3 regions of the Streptomyces sp. NPDC102283 genome follow, and region 2 is predicted to be linked to each of the others. Evidence: riboswitches for the same ligand, from Rfam matches in the RefSeq annotation. Region 2 holds a riboswitch; each other region holds the start of a gene.

Region 1 (4,386 bases), on a different contig from region 2:
AGGCGATGTGGTCCCTTCCGATCCGGATACCTGCCCGGTACAGATCCTTCCAACCCATCCGCGGGTCCGCCTGGTGAAGTTCCCAGACGGCGGAGGTCTGGGTGACCGTCACATCGTCGAGCACCCCGAGCGAACCGATGATGACACCGGCCAGCAGCAGACCGCTCATGTCGATGTCCGGGTAGAGGCCGTGGATGAGGCCGGTGTTGTCGTCGGTGTTGCCGCTGAGGTTCGCCCAGCCGATGAACAGGGAGCCCAGCAGCCCGATCAGCAGCAGCGAGATCAGCGTGCCGACGACCGCGACCGACGTACGGGCCGTCACCCCGTGGCACAGATAGAGGGCCGCCAGCATGATCGCGCTGGCCCCGATCACCGCCACGACCAGCGGGTTCGAGCCCTGCAGGATCGCCGGCAGGATGAACAGGGTCAGCACGGCGAATGACACGACGAGTGCCACCAAGGCCATCACCCCGCGCATCCTGCCCACCAGGACCACGGCCAGCGCGAAGATCCCCGCCAGCACCGCCATCGGGATCTTCCGGTTCACGTCGGTCACGGAGTACTGGAGGTCGCGCGGCGCGTCGGGGGCGTACGCCACGACCACGCCCTGACCCTCCTTCAGCTGTCGGGGCGCGTCCGGCTGGACCACCTCGACGAACTCGCGGCCCTTGTCGTCGCCGCTGGTCACCTCGACGGTGGCCTTCGCGCACTCCCCCTCCTGCTCATTGACGGCCTCCCGGCCCGAGGGCGTGGAGGTGTCGCCGGTCGGGGGCACCTGGGCGGCGTTGACGTCCGCGCAGTCGACCTGGACGACCTGGACGACCTTGCCGTCCTGGGTCTGCCGGTCGAATCCGACGCCGGTGCGCTCGTGGTCGGGCGCGCCGCCGGGCCAGAACGCGATCAGGCCGACGACGACCGCCGTCGCGAACGGGATCAGTACGGCGGCGATGACCTTGCGCAGGTGCCGGGAGACCGGAGCGGCCGGCCCGTGGCTGTGTGTGTGGCCGTGGCTGTGGCCCTGGGGCGGCTGGGGTGCGGGGTCGCTTTGGGGGGAGGTCACGGGGCGATCATCGCAAGAACAGGAGGGCCCTCTGGTCAGCTCGCCGGAAAGGACGCTAGCGTGGAGGCACCTTTGCACACGCGGGAGCTCGGAGCACCGGGCTGAGAGGGCGCTGATCGCCGTACATCCGTACGGGAAACGCTGCGCCGACCGCCGAACCTGTTACCGGGTAATGCCGGCGTAGGGAGTAGGTCTCATGACCACAGCGGACGCACGCACGCCTGCCTCGAAACAGAACGACGGAACGCCGAACGGCACGACGCCGGGCGACGGGACGCGGAACGACGAGGCCGGGAAGTCCATCGGCTGGCACAAGGGGTACGTCCAGGGCTCGCGCCCGGACCTCCGGGTGCCGGTTCGACAGGTGCACCTCACCAACGGCGAGGACGTGACGCTGTACGACACGTCCGGGCCGTACACCGATCCCTCCGTCGACACCGATGTCCGCCGCGGCCTCGCGCCCCTGCGGGAGAACTGGATCATCGCCCGCGGCGACACCGAGGAGTACGCGGGCCGCCCGGCCCGCCCCGAGGACGACGGGCTCAAGCACACCTCGCCGCGCGGCGGACTGCGCAACCTCGACGCCGTCTTCCCCGGCCGCCCGCGCCAGCCGCGCCGCAGCCGCGACGGACGCCCCGTCACCCAGCTCGCGTACGCCCGACGGGGGGAGACCACCCCGGAGATGGAGTACGTGGCGATCCGGGAGAACGTGGAGGCCGAGGTCGTCCGTGAGGAGATCGCTCAGGGTCGGGCGGTGCTGCCGGCCAACGTCAACCACCCCGAGATCGAGCCGATGATCATCGGCAAGCGGTTCCTGGTGAAGGTCAACGCCAACATCGGCAACTCGGCCGTCACCTCCTCCATCGAGGAGGAGGTGGACAAGATGACCTGGGCGACGAAGTGGGGCGCCGACACGGTCATGGACCTGTCCACCGGCCGCAACATCCACACCACCCGTGAATGGGTGCTGCGCAACTCCCCCGTGCCGATCGGCACCGTCCCGCTCTACCAGGCCCTGGAGAAGGTCGACGGCCGGGCCGAGGAGCTGACCTGGGAGATCTACAAGGACACCGTCATCGAGCAGGCCGAGCAGGGCGTGGACTACATGACGGTGCACGCCGGTGTGCGCCTGCCGTACGTCCCGCTGACGGCCCGTCGTAAGACCGGCATCGTCTCGCGCGGTGGCTCGATCATGGCGGCCTGGTGTCTCGCCCACCACAAGGAGTCGTTCCTCTACGAGCACTTCGAGGAGCTCTGCGAGATCCTCGCGACGTACGACGTCACCTACTCCCTGGGTGACGGACTGCGCCCCGGCTCGATCGCGGACGCCAACGACGAGGCGCAGTTCGCCGAGCTGCGCACGCTGGGCGAGCTGAACACGATCGCCAAGCGGTTCGGCGTCCAGACGATGATCGAAGGCCCCGGACACGTCCCGATGCACAAGATCAAGGAGAATATCGACCTCCAGCAGGAGATCTGCGAGGAGGCGCCGTTCTACACGCTCGGCCCGCTGACCACGGACGTCGCGCCTGCCTACGACCACATCACCTCCGGCATCGGCGCCGCGATGATCGCCTGGTGGGGCACGGCGATGCTCTGCTACGTCACGCCCAAGGAGCACCTGGGGCTGCCGAACCGGGACGATGTGAAGACGGGCGTCATCACCTACAAGATCGCCGCTCACGCCGCCGACCTGGCCAAGGGGCACCCGGGTGCGCAGGAGTGGGACGACGCCCTCTCCGACGCGCGGTTCGAGTTCCGCTGGGAGGACCAGTTCAATCTGGCGCTCGACCCGGACACCGCGCGGGAGTTCCATGACGAGACGCTGCCCGCCGAACCGGCGAAGACCGCGCACTTCTGCTCGATGTGCGGGCCGAAGTTCTGCTCGATGAAGATCTCCCAGGACATCCGGCGTCAGCACGGTGGTTCGCAGGAGGAGATCGAGGAGGGCATGGCCGAGAAGTCGAAGGAGTTCGCGGCCGCCGGCAACCGGGTCTACCTGCCCATCGCGGAGGCGGGCGGTACGTCGGCCGGCTGACCCGGCCGCCTCGGCGGAGGGGGGCCCGCCAGGTCACCAGTCCTGGCCGGCCCCCCTCCGCGAAGCCCACCGCGAACGGCTTGTCGCCGTCGCCCGTCACCAGGTGGATGCTGCACTCCGTCACGCTTTCGCCCGGCGGGATCATCCGGGCGACCGCGTCGTAGGGCGTCACACCGTGGGCGGAGGCGACCGGTGGAGGGTCTGGTGCGGCGGGCCCGCCTGCTCCGGCGGCTCGTCCGGCGTGGCTGCCGGGCTCTGGGCGCCCGCCGTGCCGAACGGGTTGTCGATGACGTAGCGCCAGTATCCGTCCGGTCCCCGGCGGGCGACGTCCGTCGCCGTGCCCGTGATCCGGACCTGGTCGCCGTGCGCGGCTCTGCCCTCCACCACCCAGTCGACGATCAGGAGTGCCAGGTCGCCTGAGACGTAGGTGTGGCGCGGAGTCACCCGGATCGGGACGCGCAGTGCGAGGAAACTCCGGTGGGCCGGCAGCCGGTCGGGGCCGGCCGTGGGGTGGCCGGGCCGGGGCACGAACTGCGCGTCGGCCTCGAAGAGCCGGTCGACGCAATCGGGGTCGAAGGTGTTGAACGCCCCTTCCAGGACGTAGGGGTGCTCGGCGGCGACGGTGGTCGGATGCACACTGGTGGAATGCGTCATGCAGCCAGTGAACCGCCCGTCGACGAGGGTCACCCAACGGAAACCCACGCGGCCGACGGCCAGGAACTGACGCCGACCGCCCGTGGCCGCACGGTCCGTCCCGAGCCGGACTGCCCGGTCGAGGTGGCCCTGACCGCGGTGTCGGGCCGGTGGGCCACGCTCGTGCCGCGCGAACTGATGGGCGGCCCGCTGGGGTTCTCCGAGCTGAGGGAACGGCTGCCGGAACTGTCGGCGAAGGTTCTCAGCCAGCGGCTCCGGGAACTGTGCGAACGTGGCCTGCTGTCGGTGGAGCGCCGGCGCGGATTCCCTGTGCGTACCTGCTACACCCTGACCGGACGCGGCCGGGCACTCCGGCCTCTGCTGATCGAGCTGTACGCGACGGGAGAGGCTCTCCTGGCCACGGGACCGGCCGCAGGCGCGAGCCCGCGGGGCTGAGGTCCGATCCGGCCAGGAGCCTGTGGGCGTTCTATGGCTTACCGGTCAACTACAGCCGTTTCAGGTCGGTTTGACATAGTTAGCTGCCTTGTTAAGCGACAGTATGGACACAGTCGTGTGGCAGCTGTATGTACGTTTGGCCCGCAGCTCATCTTCGCTTGACCCTCTCCTTATCTGTGGCTTACTTTCCGGCTTGCTT
Region 2 (4,386 bases):
GAAGGCCTGTTCGGAGCGGTCGCCTTCGCGATGGTCGCCGGCGCCCTGTGCATGGAGTTCCTGATCGACGACGGCGCCTGGTGGCAGGGCCTGCTGCTCGGCCTCGCGGTCGCGGCCAGCGCCACCCTCGGCGACCTGGGCGAGTCCATGATCAAGCGGGACCTCGGGATCAAGGACATGGGCACCCTGCTTCCCGGCCACGGCGGCATCATGGACCGGCTGGACTCGCTCCTGCCGACCGCGCCGGTCGTCTGGCTGCTGCTGGTGCTGTTCGTCGGCTCCGGCTGACCGCTTCGGCACCCTCTTACCCTGTCCCACCTGCACGTTTCGCGAGTGAGGGTCCGTCGTCCACAGGGCGGCGGGCCCTCACCCGTCTGTCTGCGACACTGGATGAACCATGCCTAAGCCCGGAGAACTCACTTTCGTCGCGCCCCGCGGATCCAAGAAGCCGCCGCGGCACATCGCCGACCTCACGCCCGCCGAGCGCAAGGAAGCGGTCGCCGCGACCGGTGAGAAGCCGTTCCGCGCCCAGCAGCTCTCGCAGCACTACTTCGCGCGGTACGCGCACGACCCGGCGGAGTGGACGAACATCCCGGCCGGATCGCGGGAGAAGCTCGCCGAGGCGCTGTTCCCCGATCTGATGTCCGTGATGCGGCACATCAGCTGCGATGACGACACGACGCGCAAGACCCTGTGGAAGCTGCACGACGGGACGCTCGTCGAGTCCGTCCTGATGCGCTATCCCGACCGCGTCACGATGTGCATCTCCTCGCAGGCCGGCTGCGGAATGAACTGCCCCTTCTGCGCCACCGGGCAGGCCGGCCTCGACCGCAATCTGTCGACCGCCGAGATCGTGCACCAGATCGTCGACGGCATGCGCGCCCTGCGCGACGGCGAGGTGCCCGGCGGGCCCGCGCGGCTGTCCAACATCGTCTTCATGGGCATGGGCGAGCCGCTCGCCAACTACAACCGGGTGGTCGGCGCGATCCGCCGTCTCACCGACCCGGAGCCGGACGGTCTCGGCCTCTCGCAGCGCGGGATCACCGTCTCCACCGTGGGCCTCGTCCCGGCCATGCTGCGCTTCGCCGACGAGGGCTTCAAGTGCCGCCTCGCCGTCTCGCTGCACGCCCCGGACGACGAGCTGCGCGACACCCTGGTCCCCGTCAACACCCGGTGGAACGTCCGCGAGGTGCTGGACGCCGCCTGGGAGTACGCCGAGAAGTCCGGCCGCCGGATCTCCATCGAGTACGCCCTGATCCGGGACATCAACGACCAGGCCTGGCGTGGCGACCGGCTCGGCCGACTGCTCAAGGGCAAGCGGGTGCACGTCAACCTGATCCCGCTGAACCCCACGCCCGGCTCCAAGTGGACCGCCTCGCGGCCCGAGGACGAGAAGGCGTTCGTCGAGGCCATCGCGGCCCACGGCGTGCCCGTCACCGTCCGGGACACCCGCGGTCAGGAGATCGACGGGGCTTGCGGTCAGCTGGCGGCCTCCGAGCGCTAGCCGGCCTCTCCCGGACGGGCGGCCGAAATCCGCCGGTGTAGCCTGGGCTCGAAATCAACTTCATATTCCGACAGGGGAGCGCCACAGCGCTGAGAGTGCGGCACCAAGGACAGGTTGGCCGCAGACCCTCTGAACCTCGCCCGGGTCATTCCGGGTAGGAAGTTCGGACCTTACTCAAGCTGTTGCGCCCTGCCCGCTTCCGGTTCGCCGGACAGCGGGCGGGGCCGCGTCTCTTCCTGGTCATCTCCAGGAGGAATCACATGAACACCACCACGAAGTACGCGGCGACCGCGCTCGCCGCCGCTCTCGGCGTCACCGTGCTCGCGGGCTGCGGCGACGGCGGTTCCGCCGGCTCCGGGGAGTCCAAGGGCCCCGGCTCCAAGACCGTGACCCTGGTGAGCCACGACTCCTTCAACGTCTCGGACAAGGTGCTGAAGGCGTTCACGAAGGAGACCGGCTACAAGGTCGAGATCCTCAAGAGCGGCGACGCCGGAGCCGCGCTCAACCAGGAGATCCTCACCAAGGGATCCCCGCGCGGCGACGTCTTCTTCGGCGTCGACAACACCCTGCTCTCCCGCGCCCTCGACAACGGTCTCTTCACCGCGTACGAGGCCAAGGGCCTGGACACGGTCGCGGCGGACACGCAGACGGACGGGAAGAGGCGGGTCACGCCCGTCGACACCGGTGACATCTGCGTCAACTACGACAAGAAGTACTTCGCCGACAAGAAGCTCGCGCCGCCGAAGACCTTCCAGGACCTGCTCGAGCCCGCGTACAAGAACCTCCTCGTCACCGAGAACGCCGCGAGTTCCTCGCCCGGTCTCGGCTTCCTGCTCGGCACCATCGCCGCCCAGGGAGAGGACGGCTACGAGGCGTACTGGAAGAAGCTGAAGGCCAACGGCGTCAAGGTCGTCGACGGCTGGGAGCAGGCGTACAACGAGGAGTTCTCCGGCTCCGCGGGCGGCAAGAAGGCAGGCGCCGACCGGCCGCTCGTCGTCAGCTACGCCTCCAGCCCGCCCGTCGAGGTGCTCTACGCCGACCCGCAGCCGAAGGAGGCGCCCACCGGGGTCGCCACCGGCACCTGCTTCCGGCAGACCGAGTACGCCGGGCTGCTGACCGGTGCGAAGAACGAGGCGGGCGGCAAGGCGCTGCTGGACTTCATGATCAGCAAGACGTTCCAGGAGGACATGCCGCTGAACATGTTCGTGAACCCGGTCGTGAAGGACGCGACCCTCCCCGAGCTGTTCACGAAGTTCGGCGAGAAGATCGACACGCCTCCCACCGTCGCACCCGAGAAGATCACCGCCAACCGTGAGCAGTGGATCCAGTCGTGGCAGTCGCTGGTCCTGAAGTAGAGCCCGGGGCCAAGACCGCCGAGGCCGCCCGGACCCGACGCGGGGCCGGGCGGCGCGGGGCCGCGCGGCGGCTCGGCCTGATGGCCGTGCCCGTGGCGTTCTTCGCGGTGTTCTTCGCCTATCCCGTGACCGCCATCGTCGGCCGCGGGCTCAAGGCGGGGGGCGACTGGCAGTTCGGACGGATCGGCGAGGTGCTGGCCCGCCCGGACATCCTCGACGTCCTCTGGTTCACCACCTGGCAGGCCCTCGCCTCGACCGCGCTCACCCTGCTGATCGCCCTGCCCGGGGCGTATGTCTTCGCCCGCTTCGACTTCCCCGGCAAGCAACTGCTGCGGGCGGTCGTCACCGTGCCCTTCGTGCTGCCCACCGTCGTCGTCGGCACCGCGTTCCTGGCGCTGCTCGGGCGCGGCGGGCTCCTCGACGAGGTGTGGGGCGTCCGCCTCGACACCACCGTGTGGGCGATCCTGCTGGCCCACGTCTTCTTCAACTACGCGGTGGTCGTGCGGACGGTGGGCGGTCTCTGGTCCCAGCTGGACCCGCGGCAGGAGGAGGCCGCCCGGGTGCTGGGGGCCGGACGGTTCGCCGCCTTCCGCCGGGTGACGCTGCCCGCGCTCGCCCCGGCCGTCGCCGCCGCCGCGCTGATGGTCTTCCTCTTCACCTTCACCTCCTTCGGCGTCGTGCAGATCCTCGGCGGACCCGCGTACGCCACCCTGGAGGTGGAGGTCTACCGGCAGACCGCGCAACTCCTCGACCTGCCGACGGCGGCCGTGCTGACCCTGGTGCAGTTCGCCGCGGTCGGCGCGATCCTCGCCGTGCACGCCGTGACCGTACGCCGCCGGGAGCGCGCGCTGAAGCTCGTCGACCCGGACCGGACCTCCCGCCGGCCGCGCGGCGCCGGGCAGTGGGCGCTGCTCGGCGGCGTCCTGCTCACCGCGCTGCTGCTGATCCTGCTGCCGCTCGGGGTGCTGGTGGAGCGATCCTTCGATGGATCCGGCGGTTACGGCTTCGGCTACTACCGGGCCCTCCAGTCGGCCGGGTCCGGCGGTTCCTCCACCTTCCTGGTCCCGCCGCTGGAGGCCGTCGGCAACTCCCTGCGGTACGCGCTCGTCGCGACGCTCATCGCCCTCGTCGTCGGCGGGCTCGCGGCGGCGGCCCTGACGCGGCGGGCCGGGCCGCTGGTCCGCGGCTTCGACGCGCTGCTGATGCTGCCGCTCGGGGTCTCCGCCGTCACCGTCGGCTTCGGCTTCCTGATCACCCTGGACGAGCCGCCGCTCGACCTGCGCACCTCCTGGATCCTGGTCCCGCTGGCGCAGGCGCTGGTCGGTGTCCCCTTCGTCGTACGGACCATGCTGCCGGTGCTCCGCGCGGTCGACGACCGGCTGCGGGAGGCCGCCGCCGTGCTGGGGGCCTCTCCGCTGCGGGCCTGGCGAGAGGTCGATCTGCCGCTGGTGCGGCGGGCGGTGCTGGTCGCGGCGGGCTTCGCCTTCGCCGTCTCCCTCGGGGAGTTCGGCGCGACGGTCTTCATCG
Region 3 (4,386 bases), on a different contig from region 2:
CGATCAGCTCGAAGTTGTGCGGGTTGCGGATGCCGAGCCCGGAGCCGATGGGGGAGCCGAGCGGCATGATCGCCGCGCACCCCACGTCCTCCAGCTTCCGGGCCAGGACCGGGTCGTCGTTGGTGTAGGGCAGCACGATGAACCCGTCGTCGACCAGGACCTCCGCCGCGTCCAGCAGCTCGATCGGATCGGGCAGGAGGGTCCGCTCGTCGGCGACCACCTCCAGCTTCACCCAGTCGGTGCCGAGCGCCTCCCGGGCCAGCCGGGCGGTCAGCACCGCCTCGCCCGCGGTGAAGCAGCCGGCGGTGTTCGGCAGGACCTGGATGGAGAGCCGCTCCAGCACCGAGAGCACCGAACCATGCACGGTCGGGTCCAGCCGGCGCATCGCGACCGTGGTCAGCTCGGTGCCGGAGGCGATCAGCGAGCGCTCCAGCACCTCCAGGCTCGGGGCCCCGCCGGTGCCCATGATCAGGCGGGAGCCGTAGGTGGCGGGCCCCAGCGTGAAGACGTCGTCCGACATGGTCAGCCTCCCTGTACGGCGGTCAGGACCTCGACGCGGTCGCCCTCGCCGAGCGTGGTCGCGGCCCACCGGCCGCGCGGGACGACGCTCTCGTTGACGGCGGCGGCGACCCCGGAGCGGGCCGGGGTCAGCGTGGCGACGAGGGCGTCCAGGTCCGTCCCGGCGGGAACGGCGCGGACTTCGCCGTTCACCGAGACGGAGACGGTGGCGGCGGATTCCGGTACGGCGGGCTGCTGGGTCATACGGGCTGCTCCTGGAGTACGGGGGCGGCGGGTGCGAAACGCCCGGGGGCGAAGGGGCGGGCCGTCTCGGGCAGCTCGCCGGTGGTCAGGAGGTCGGCCATCGCGTCCCCGGTGACGGGCGTCAGCAGGACGCCGTTGCGGTGGTGGCCGGTGGCGAGCAGCAGACCGGGCAGGGCGGTCGGGCCGAGCAGCGGGGCGTTGTCGGGCGAGGCGGGACGCAGGCCGGCCCGGGTCTCGGTGAGCGGCAGCTCGGTGATGCCCGGCACCAGCTCGTGGGCGTCGCGCAGCAGCTCGTACACCCCGCCGGCGGTGACCGTGGTGTCCCAGCCCATCTCCTCGCTGGTCGCGCCGACGACCAGCTCGCCGTTCTCGCGCGGCACGAGGTAGAGGTGGCCGCCCCGGACCACGGCGCGCACGGTGCGGCTGAGGAAGGGGGCGTACGCCCGGGGCACGGTGAGCCGGAGCACCTGGCCCTTGACCGGGCGGACCGGCGGCACGAGCTCCGGCGGGAGCCCGGCGAGCCGGCCGCTGAGACTGCCCGCGGCGAGCACGACCTGATCGGCCGCGAACTCCGTGCCGTCGCCGAGCAGCGCCCCGGCGGCCCGGCCCCCGGCGACGGTGAGCCGCTCGGCGGTCGTCCGGCGGAACACGACCCCGGCCCGTTCGCACGCGGTCAACAGCGCCGCGGCGAGGCGGCGGGGATCCACCTGGTGGTCGCCGTCGACCCGGAGGCCGCCCCGGACGCCCGGGGCCAGCATCGGCTCCAGGCGGCGGCACTCACGGCCGCTCAGCCAGACCGACTCCAGGCCCGAACGCTCCTGGAGGGCGTGCAGTTCGCGCAGATGCGCCCGGTCGTCGGAGTCCAGCGCGACGGCGAGCGTGCCGCAGGTCCGGAAGCCGGTGCCCAGGCCGCTCGCCTCCTCCAGCTCGGCGACGAAGGAGGGATAGCGGGCGGCGGAGGCGAGGTTGAGCCCGAGCAGCATCTGCTCGCCGTAGTGCAGTTCGGTGACGGCGGCCAGCATGCCCGCCGCGACCCGGGCGGCGCCGCCGCCCGGGTCCGGGTCCGCGACCGTGACGCGCAGCCCCCGCTGGGCGGCCCGCCACGCCGTGACCAGGCCGATGATTCCGCCCCCGATGACGAGGACGTCGGATCCGGAGGTCTTCCCCGAGACGCGCATGAGTGTCCAGCCCCTCCCTTCGCCGGCATGACCCGGAGCAGGTTCGTACGGTCGGAGGCCGTCCAGCCTCCCTCTCAGCCCGGTGCGTCCGGGCTCCCGCGAGTGTTCTACCTTGGCCACCCTAAACCCCGCCGTCCCCCGGCCAGTAGAGGAGCAGCCACCATGGCCCGTTCGCTCGACGGACTCGTCCTGTCACCCGTCGCCGACCAGGCCCCGGGCCAGGTCGGCACCCGCACCCGCTTCACCTACCACGAGGTGGACGGCCGGATCTGGGCCGAGTACGCGGGCGGCGACGTGGTGCGCGGCCATCTCGTCGGCACCCGCGACGGGGACACGCTGGACTTCCGCTACGTGCAGCTCAAACAGGACGGAACGACCTCGTCCGGGCACTGCCTCTCCACGGTCGTCGACCTCGCCGACGGCCGGGTGCGGCTGGAGGAGCGGTGGGCCTGGGAGTCCCAGGAGGGCAGCGGCACCAGCGTGGTGGAACAGCTTCCTTCCTGAGCTCCTCCCCGAGGTCCCTGCCCCTCCATCCCCGCACCCCCCTGTCTGACGCTCCGTCAGTTGACTAAGGTGGACGGGTGAGCGAGCAGACGGAACAGCGGGCGGCACGGCAGGCACGGCACGTCGTGGTCGTCGGAGCGGGCATGGCGGGTGTGCAGAGCGCCGTGGCCCTGCGGGAGGCGGGCTTCACCGGGCCCGTCACCCTGATCGGCGCCGAACCCCACCAGCCCTACGACCGACCGCCGTTGTCCAAGGCCGTCCTGCTGGGCAAGGCCGAGGACTCCGCCTTCGACGTCGACTTCGAGGCGCTGGACATCACCCTGCGCCTCGGCCTGGCCGTCACCGCCCTGCGCGCCGCCGACCATGTGCTGGACACCGCCGACGGGCCGGTGTCCTACGACGCCCTGATCCTCGCGACCGGCGCGGAGCCGATGACCCTGCCCGGCGCCGAGGGCGTGCCCGGCGTCCACCTCCTGCGCACCCTCGACGACGCCGCCCGGCTGCGGCCCGTCCTGGACCGGCAGCACGACGTGGTCGTCGTCGGGGCGGGCTGGATCGGCGCGGAGTTCGCCACCGCCGCCCGCGCCGCGGGCTGCGCCGTCACCGTCGTCGAGGCCGCCGCCCGCCCGCTGGCGGGCACCCTGCCCGCCGAGGTGGCTGCCCCGATGGCCGCCTGGTACGCCGACAGCGGCGCCGAACTCCTCACCGGCGCCCGGGTCGACCGCGTCGAGGAGGGGACCGTCGTCCTCGCGGACGGCCGGGTCCTGCCCGCCGGGGCCGTCGTCGTCGGCATCGGCGCGCGCCCCGCCACCCGCTGGCTCGCCGGCTCCGGCGTCGCGCTCGGCCCGGACGGCTCGGTCACGGCCGACAGCGCGCTGCGCACCTCGCTGCCCGGCGTGTACGCGGTCGGGGACTGCGCCTCCTTCCCCTCCACCCGCTACGGGACACGCCTGCTGGTCCACCACTGGGACAACGCCCTCCAGGGCCCGCGCACCGCGGTCGCCGCGATCATGGCCGCCCGGAACGGGGGGCCGCTCCCCGTCCACGACCCCGTCCCGTACTTCTGGTCCGAGCAGTTCGGCCGCTTCGTGCAGTACGCCGGACACCACGCGGACGCCGACACCCTGGTGTGGCGCGGCGACGGGGCGGACGCCGCCTGGTCGGTGTGCTGGCTGCGCGACGGCGCGCTGGTGGCCGTGCTCGCCGTGGGCCGCCCGCGCGACCTCGCCCAGGGCCGCAGGCTCATCGAGTCGGGGGCCGTCCTCGACCCGGAGAAGGCGGCCGACCCCGCCGTACCGCTGAAGTCCGCCGCCCTGTGACGGACCCGGGGCCCGCCGGGCCGACCCCCGTACGGTCGGGCCCGGCTACCGGCTGTCGGTCCTGGATGGCACGCTTGTCCCTGTGACCGAGATTGACGCAAAGACCGATGCTCTCGTCCCCGCCTGGCTCCACCTTCCCGACATCGCGGAAATGCTCGATGTCCAGGTGACGCGCGTACGGCAGCTGGTCAGGGATGGCCAGCTGATCGCCGTACGCCGTGGTGAGAACCGGGCGCTCCAGGTGCCCGCCGCCTTCATCGACGGCGACAAGGTGGTCAAGGGCCTCGCCGGCACCCTGACCCTCCTGAGGGACGACGGCTATTCCGACGAAGAGATGCTGGAGTGGCTCTTCACTCCCGACCAGACCCTGCCCGGCACCCCCGCACAGGCGCTGAGCGAGAATCGCGGTACGGAGGTGAAGCGCCGCGCCCAGGCGCTCGCCGTCTGAACCGACACGACAGGAAGCGGAGCACGGGCCGCCCGGCGCGGCCCGTGCACCGTCACGACCACGAGGGAGTCCGCCCATGTCCACGCCTCGCGAGCAGCTGTCCGATGCCCGGCTCTATCTGTGCACGGACGCCCGCAAGCGGCAGGGTGATCTCCCCGCCTTCCTGGACGCCGTG

Evidence for each region. Region 2 has a riboswitch for thiamine pyrophosphate ahead of ACIRJT_RS28095 (thiamine ABC transporter substrate binding subunit). Riboswitches for the same ligand answer to the same signal wherever they lie in the genome.
Region 1: another riboswitch for thiamine pyrophosphate. It lies ahead of thiC (phosphomethylpyrimidine synthase ThiC); the one in region 2 lies ahead of ACIRJT_RS28095 (thiamine ABC transporter substrate binding subunit).
Region 3: another riboswitch for thiamine pyrophosphate. It lies ahead of thiO (glycine oxidase ThiO); the one in region 2 lies ahead of ACIRJT_RS28095 (thiamine ABC transporter substrate binding subunit).

The regions. Positions count from the first base shown of each region.
Region 1 covers NZ_JBIWLQ010000007.1:38,402-42,787, forward strand. The annotation lists gene ACIRJT_RS15570 (YibE/F family protein) at 1-1,060, opposite strand, end outside; TPP riboswitch at 1,131-1,264, shown strand; gene thiC (phosphomethylpyrimidine synthase ThiC) at 1,257-3,098, shown strand; gene ACIRJT_RS15580 (YybH family protein) at 3,267-3,752, opposite strand; gene ACIRJT_RS15585 (winged helix-turn-helix transcriptional regulator) at 3,744-4,187, shown strand.
Region 2 covers NZ_JBIWLQ010000016.1:106,344-110,729, reverse strand. The annotation lists gene ACIRJT_RS28105 (phosphatidate cytidylyltransferase) at 1-288, shown strand, start outside; gene rlmN (23S rRNA (adenine(2503)-C(2))-methyltransferase RlmN) at 398-1,504, shown strand; TPP riboswitch at 1,567-1,683, shown strand; gene ACIRJT_RS28095 (thiamine ABC transporter substrate binding subunit) at 1,765-2,859, shown strand; gene ACIRJT_RS28090 (ABC transporter permease) at 2,940-4,386, shown strand, end outside.
Region 3 covers NZ_JBIWLQ010000003.1:316,453-320,838, forward strand. The annotation lists gene ACIRJT_RS08215 (thiazole synthase) at 1-520, opposite strand, end outside; gene thiS (sulfur carrier protein ThiS) at 523-762, opposite strand; gene thiO (glycine oxidase ThiO) at 759-1,940, opposite strand; TPP riboswitch at 1,938-2,050, opposite strand; gene ACIRJT_RS08230 (hypothetical protein) at 2,103-2,444, shown strand; gene ACIRJT_RS08235 (NAD(P)/FAD-dependent oxidoreductase) at 2,522-3,763, shown strand; gene ACIRJT_RS08240 (Rv2175c family DNA-binding protein) at 3,846-4,211, shown strand; gene thiE (thiamine phosphate synthase) at 4,288-4,386, shown strand, end outside.